One region of the Staphylococcus sp. acrmy genome, then DNA from elsewhere that is predicted to be linked to it. Evidence: predicted binding sites of a transcription regulator. Region 1 holds the regulator's gene; each other region holds the start of a gene.
What was found. Region 1 encodes Rex, which represses fermentation and respiration genes when NADH is low (regulators of the CRP and FNR family bind a similar motif). Its sites were predicted from a motif close to TTGTGAAATATTTCACAA; they were not measured.
Positions count from the first base shown of each region.

Region 1 (2,286 bases):
ATGGTTCGTCGGTTCATCCAGTAGTAATAAATCGGGTTCGCTTAGTAACATTTGTGCAAGAGATAAGCGTGTTTTTTGTCCGCCACTAAAGTCGTTGATAGGTTTATTAAAATCTTCTTCAGTAAAATTAAGTCCATGTAACACTGATTTAATTTTACTTTCGTATTGATAGCCATCTAATTGTTCAAATTGATTAGATAAAGATTCATAACGCTCCATGTGTTGCTGATATTCAGTGGTTTCATAGTCGTTAGCATGTATTGCTAACCAATCCGTTTCTTCTTTAATTAAAGCTTCCATCTTTTTAATATGTTCAAATGGCTTCGACATTTCTTCAAAAACTGAAGCTGATGAATTTAAAGTCATTTGTTGAGTTAAATAGCCGATACTAAGATTTTTAATTTTAGAAATATGGCCACTATCGTAATCTTCAACACCTGCAATAATTTTCATTAATGTAGACTTGCCGGCACCATTTCGACCAACGACGCCAATTCGTTCTCCGGTCTTAACTTCGAAATTAACACGTGTGAATATATCTTCACCGTCGAACGACTTCGAAATATCGTTTAATTGCAAGAGTATCATTAAGTTTCACCTTTCTATATTTATTATTTTATTTTAAATTTTCCGTTGTATATTACTCTATATTTTACCGTATAACATATTTTCATGAAACTAAGATATTTATTTTTAAAAAGTGTTAAGGTATAATATTCCAGTATTCATTATAGGGCATAATATAGATTTCACAGTAATGACTAATTGCACTCTAATTAGTTTGGATACATAGATTAAAAATTCAAACAAAAGGGGGACACAAAAAATGGCTCAAAATCATGCTAAGATTCCTCGTGCAACCTTGAAACGACTACCGTTATATTATAGATTCGTTAATACTTTGAAGTCTAAAGGAATTGATCGAGTGAACTCTAAAACGATTAGCGAAGCACTCAATATAGAGTCGGCCACTATTAGAAGAGACTTTTCTTATTTTGGAGAATTAGGTAAAAAAGGTTATGGCTATAATATTGATAGCTTACTAGAATTCTTCAAATCAGAACTTAGTGACAGTGATAATATTTACATTGGCATCGTAGGTGTTGGTAACTTAGGACGTGCACTTCTAACGTATAACTTTTCTATACACGATGAAATGACAATTACTGAAGCCTTTGACATTGATTCAAACATCATTGGAACTCAAATAGGCGATGTAACGATTCACGATATGGATAATTTAAAAGAAGTTCTCGAATCGAAAGGAATTAGTGTGGTTATCCTCACTACTCCTGAAAATGTAGCTCAACAAGTAGTTGATAACTTAGTAGAAGCAAATGTGAAAGGTATCTTAAATTTTACACCAGCTAGAGTTGAAACGCCAAGTAGCGTACAAGTTCATCATATAGATTTAGGTATTGAACTTCAATCACTACTATTCTTTATGAAAAATTATTCAAATTAAATACGACAAAAATGACAGAGAAATAAGTAAGGCTCTTTAATCGCATCCATAGATTAAAGAGCTTTATTTATGTCTAACTATAATTTTATAAAAATAAAAGACTAAGACATTAATAATTTGTGATCTTGCAAACCAATAAATGATGTTCACTAATGTAAATAACCGTCTTGTATTGCCAAAAGTGTAACTTTCTATTATAATATCTTAGTAAATTAATCGGGAAAGGATGAATTGCTTTTGACATGGATGATTATTAGCGGTCTTATCGTAGGAATACTACTAGGCTTTGTTATGCAACGTACACGTTTTTGCTTAACAGGTGGCTTTAGAGATATGTATGTGCAAAAGAATAATAAAATGTTTTATGCTTTATTAGTAGCCATTACCGTTCAAAGTATCGGCTTATTAGCTTTAACGAGTTTCGGAGTCATAACAATAGCTCATGAAACATTTCCAGTAATCGGGACAATTATCGGTTCATTTATTTTTGGTATCGGTATTGTTTTAGCTGGAGGATGTGCAACAGGAACTTGGTACCGAGCTGGCGAAGGCCTTATTGGTAGCTGGGTAGCCTTAATTTTATATGCTTTATCCGCTGCAGTTACGAAGACGGGTATTTTACTTCCTTTAATGGAAAAGGTCAATACACCGACAAATGTTAATGCAAGTATGTCACAAACGACTGGTATTCCAGCGTGGATTTTAGTCTTAGTTTTATTAATTATTACAATTACATTAGTTGTGCGTACATTGCGCAAACCTAAACCAAAAGTAGCTGTGTCTAAACTTAAACAGAAATATACTGGCATAAGACACTATTT
Region 1 is NZ_JALCVE010000008.1:88,155-90,440, reverse strand. It holds gene FH144_RS09345 (ABC-F family ATP-binding cassette domain-containing protein) at 1-588, opposite strand, end outside; gene FH144_RS09340 (redox-sensing transcriptional repressor Rex) at 827-1,465, shown strand; gene FH144_RS09335 (YeeE/YedE family protein) at 1,712-2,286, shown strand, end outside.

Region 2 (2,286 bases), on a different contig from region 1:
ATTTGCTTGAGTGTGTGATTTTAATGTCATCTTTTGCATCGTCATACTCGATTGTGAAGATGTTCATATTGTTTTCTTCTTTAAAGATGGCTGAATGAACTGTAAATTTGTCGTAATCAATCATTGTAAACACAGTATCTAGATGCATAAATGTACGACTATTTGGAATTTCAATTGCTACCACTTTTTTGAACGTAGATTTTTCATCTTCAAAAATGTTGCGAGCTAAACGTTCGATTGCTTGAGCTGACGTACGTTCAGAAATACCAATTGCTAGTGTTTCTTTAGAAAGGACTAATTCATCTCCACCTTCAATGTTGAAGCTTGAATCACGATCTAACCACACAGGTACGTCTTTATCTTTAAAACGTGGATGATGTTTCAAAATATATGTGATAAAAATTGATTCTCTTCGACGGGCTCTCCAGTACATACGGTTAATTGTCATCCCTCTACCGACAGAGGCTTGAGGGTCACGTGTAAAGTAAAGGTTAGGCATTGGGTCGAGATAGAATGGATAACGGTCATCCATATACTCGACTAAATGTGTTGTTTCTAGTTTGATTTCTTCTTTACGCACACCGGCCATCACTTTATCGACAAGCTCTTGATCTGTTAAACTGGAGAAGAAGTCTTTAATTTCTTCTTCATGACCGAGTACTGTTTTTTTGGATTCGACAAGAATGTCATCGATAAATTGTTCACGTACTTCTGCTTCAGAGATAGCTTCTGCAGCAAGTTTTTCTAAATATACAACCTCGATTCCTTCGTCTCTCAAAGTTTGAGCAAATTTGTCATGCTCTTCTTGAGCAACTTTTAGATAAGGAATATCATCGAATAGTAAACCACTTAAATGATCAGGCACTAAATTTTCTAATTCTTTACCTGGTCTTTTTAATAGCACTGTCTTCAATCTTCCAATTTCACTGTTTACTTGAATGGGTTGTTGTACCATATTCAACTTCCTCCTTTGCTTTATTTCACTATTAGTATAAAGCGCTTCCAAGTTTGCTTATGTGAATTATTTCACAAGTCATATGGTAGTTTTTTCACTCATTCAGATTTATTCAATACATAAAATTGGTTAAATATTCACTATTTCCATAAAAATATGTATATTATATGTAAATTAATCTTTTTATTACTTAGTTTTTTTCTACAAAAAGTTTCTTATACACTTTTTTTGTATTAGTAATCATTTCGATTTAGTCAACCCTCATTTTTACTAGCGTTAAATAGTTGATAACAAATATATTTCGCTCTCTCATTTGACGTAGTTAGTATCATAATGGTGTCATTACCACCAATTGTGCCTAGTATTTCTTTCATTTTTAGCTGATCAATATAATAATTTATACTTTGCGCAAAGCCAGGCGATGTTTTTACTAATATGTAACTATCTTTAATTATGATGTTATGAATTTCTTCGCTATAAGTTTTTAACTTTCTTCTAGCCTTTATTTGCTTACTTTGGCTTATTTGTTTATAAAAGTATTTATTATTGCTAATGGGAATTTTATAAACTTCTAATTTATCTAAATCGCGAGATATGGTTGTTAAACTACAATAAACATCAAAATGTTCGACCAAATAGTCTACTATTTCTTGTTTTTTGCTGAAATTATTCTGTTTGATGATTGATAATAGTAGGTCTAGACGTTTTTCCTTTTTCACTTCTTAAGCTCCTTTTCTTTAAAATTAAGGGTTATTTTCAATAGGAAAATTTATATGCATTTTTTATATTTTAAATTCTTAATTATGATGGAATACTTGAGACAAATATAAATAAGATTACCTATGAAGTTTTCTACTCGGTAGGTAATCTAAAATTAATGTCATTTTTCACTAAACAGAGTTTATTTTATATTAAATTTAACTATGATGTAGTAACATACTTAACATATATTAGAGGTTTAAAAGAAAAATTTAGAGCACCCTTCGCTTTATAAGGATGCTCTATTTATGTATTTTTATTGATTGCTTGTTCTAAGGTTTACTTAACAATTGCCCTTTATAGAAGTCCTATATAATTCAATTTCAAACTATGTTAAACTCTATATGTAATTTTATTTTTTATATTCAAAAAATATAGGGGTATTGACATGAAAAGATTTTCCGCAATATTAATAACAAGTGCATTATTACTTTCAGCCTGTTCCCATGAGAACAGCAGTGACGACGGGGATAATACTAAAAATGAAAACAAAACGACAGATAGTAATCATTCAAAAAATAGTGATGATAATCAACAGAAACATAAAAAAGTCGTTAAAGACGGTCGTACAT
Region 2 is NZ_JALCVE010000016.1:18,001-20,286, forward strand. It holds gene arcA (arginine deiminase) at 1-955, opposite strand, end outside; gene FH144_RS11680 (arginine repressor) at 1,210-1,674, opposite strand; gene FH144_RS11685 (M15 family metallopeptidase) at 2,103-2,286, shown strand, end outside.
Region 2: the regulator Rex is predicted to act here: its motif matches at 1,015-1,032, upstream of arcA (arginine deiminase).

Region 3 (2,286 bases), on a different contig from region 1:
CATTGATAGTGCTGGATTAATTTTAGTACCGTCTTCTGTTTCAAGTTTTAAATTCCACTTTGTATCTTCTTCCCAACGTTGTCCCATTGTTCCATTAGGTACTACTAATTGCTGGCTAATCGTATCTTGAATGACTGGTTTCCATTCACCATTTTTATTGTCTTGACCTAAATCACTAGCACGTAAAAATCTTCCAGCTTTATAGCCGTTATCATCTTTGTCTAGCATAATGACAAATGGCATATCTGAATATTGTTTAGCATAATTAATAAACATTTCACTTGGATTATCTTCATAAAACTCTTGTAAGATAACATGTGTCATTGCTTGTGCAACAGCAGCGTCTGTACCTGGATTAGGTGCTAACCAGTTGTCAGCAAATTTAACGTTTTCAGCATAATCAGGTGCAACGGAAATAACTTTTGTGCCTTTATATCTCACTTCTGTCATAAAATGTGCATCTGGTGTACGAGTTAAAGGTACATTTGAACCCCACATGATAATATACGAAGCGTTATACCAATCACTTGATTCTGGCACATCTGTTTGTTCACCCCAAATTTGCGGTGAAGCTGGTGGTAAATCGGCGTACCAGTCATAGAAGCTAAGCATTTCCCCACCAAGTAAATTAATAAATCTCGCCCCTGATGCATAACTGATCATTGACATTGCTGGAATTGGTGTAAAGCCTGCAATTCTATCTGGGCCATCTTTTTTAATGGTATATAAGATTTGTGCTGCAATAATATCAGTAGCATCTTTCCAATTTGTGCGAACAAGTCCACCTTTACCACGCGCTTCTTTATATGATTTAGCTTTTTCTTCATCTTCAATAATAGAAGCCCATGCAGCAATACGATTACCATTATTTTCTTCAAGTGCTTTACTCCATAAATCCAATAACTTGCTACGGATATAAGGATATTTCACACGTAATGGACTATATTCATACCATGAGAATGAAGCGCCACGCGGACAACCACGAGGTTCAAATTCTGGCATATCTGGTCCACAACTTGGATAATCGATTTGTTGATTTTCCCATGTGATAACACCATTTTTAACAAATACTTTCCATGAACAAGAACCTGTACAATTCACGCCATGTGTAGTTCTTACTACTTTGTCATGACTCCATCGTTCTCGATACATTTTCTCCCATTCTCTGCTTTTACTTTCTAATACGGACCAGTTTCCATTAAATTTTTCTGTTGGTTTAAAAAAGTTTAATCCAAATTTTCCCATTTATATGAATCCTCCTACCTCTATAGGTATTAGTTAACTATGTTAAATGCCGATTACATGTTTATTTATCTAGATTGTACATTTTTTCACAATTAATAAATATTAGGGAATTACCTATTTAACTATGGGGATTCCCTGAATATTGAAGATTTGGGAGGAAGTAATTGGAAAACTAAAAACAGCCCAGAACATGTAATAAAATGTTTCTGGACTGCTTTTCGCTTCTTAAACTTCTATATATTTAATATTATTTGTTTCAATAATGTGTTGATATACTTGTTCTTGAGAACTATGGTATTGAGCTCCATAGTCTACTAAACATCTCTGTCCTCTATCTGATCGAATCTCAGCTTCAATTAACACATCTTCTTTTGAGCCTTTAATGATATATAAAGTATCATCAAATGAATAATTAGAGTCTACTATATGTTCGACATCGATATAATCAATAATCGCACCGAGTATACAAATACCAGGTTCACCATCTAATTGAAGTTGTAGTTGATGCTCAATGTTACTTAATTTTCCTGTCACCACTTTTTGATTATAACAAGTTGTATTAAAAACAACCGCAATTGAATAATCTTCATCCGTAAATTGAGAGATTTGTTGGATAATATTTCCAAGACGTTTAACTCCCATATAAATTGCAAGGGTGCCACCATTTAACAAATTACGAATATCTGTATCGTGATTGCTAGAATTTTTAAAATGTCCTGTGGAAAATGTGACACTTGGAGCTACGGCACGCATAGTTAATCCTAAATCCATAGTCGCAACGGCCGCACTTGCTGAAGTTACGCCAGGTACAATTTCATATGAGATATTATATTGTTTCAAAGTATTCACTTCTTCAGTGACACGTCCAAATATCGCCGGGTCTCCACCTTTTAATCGCACCACTGTTTGATGTTTTTGTGCTGCTTCAACTATTTTAAGATTAATATCGTCTTGTTGAATGTGCTTGACATAAGGTTTCTTCCCCACATCTATAACTTCGGTTGTTGCGGGGGCATATTGTAATATTAATGGATTGACTAA
Region 3 is NZ_JALCVE010000004.1:40,330-42,615, reverse strand. It holds gene FH144_RS05185 (nitrate reductase subunit alpha) at 1-1,245, opposite strand, end outside; gene cobA (uroporphyrinogen-III C-methyltransferase) at 1,471-2,286, opposite strand, start outside.
Region 3: the regulator Rex is predicted to act here: its motif matches at 1,320-1,337, upstream of FH144_RS05185 (nitrate reductase subunit alpha).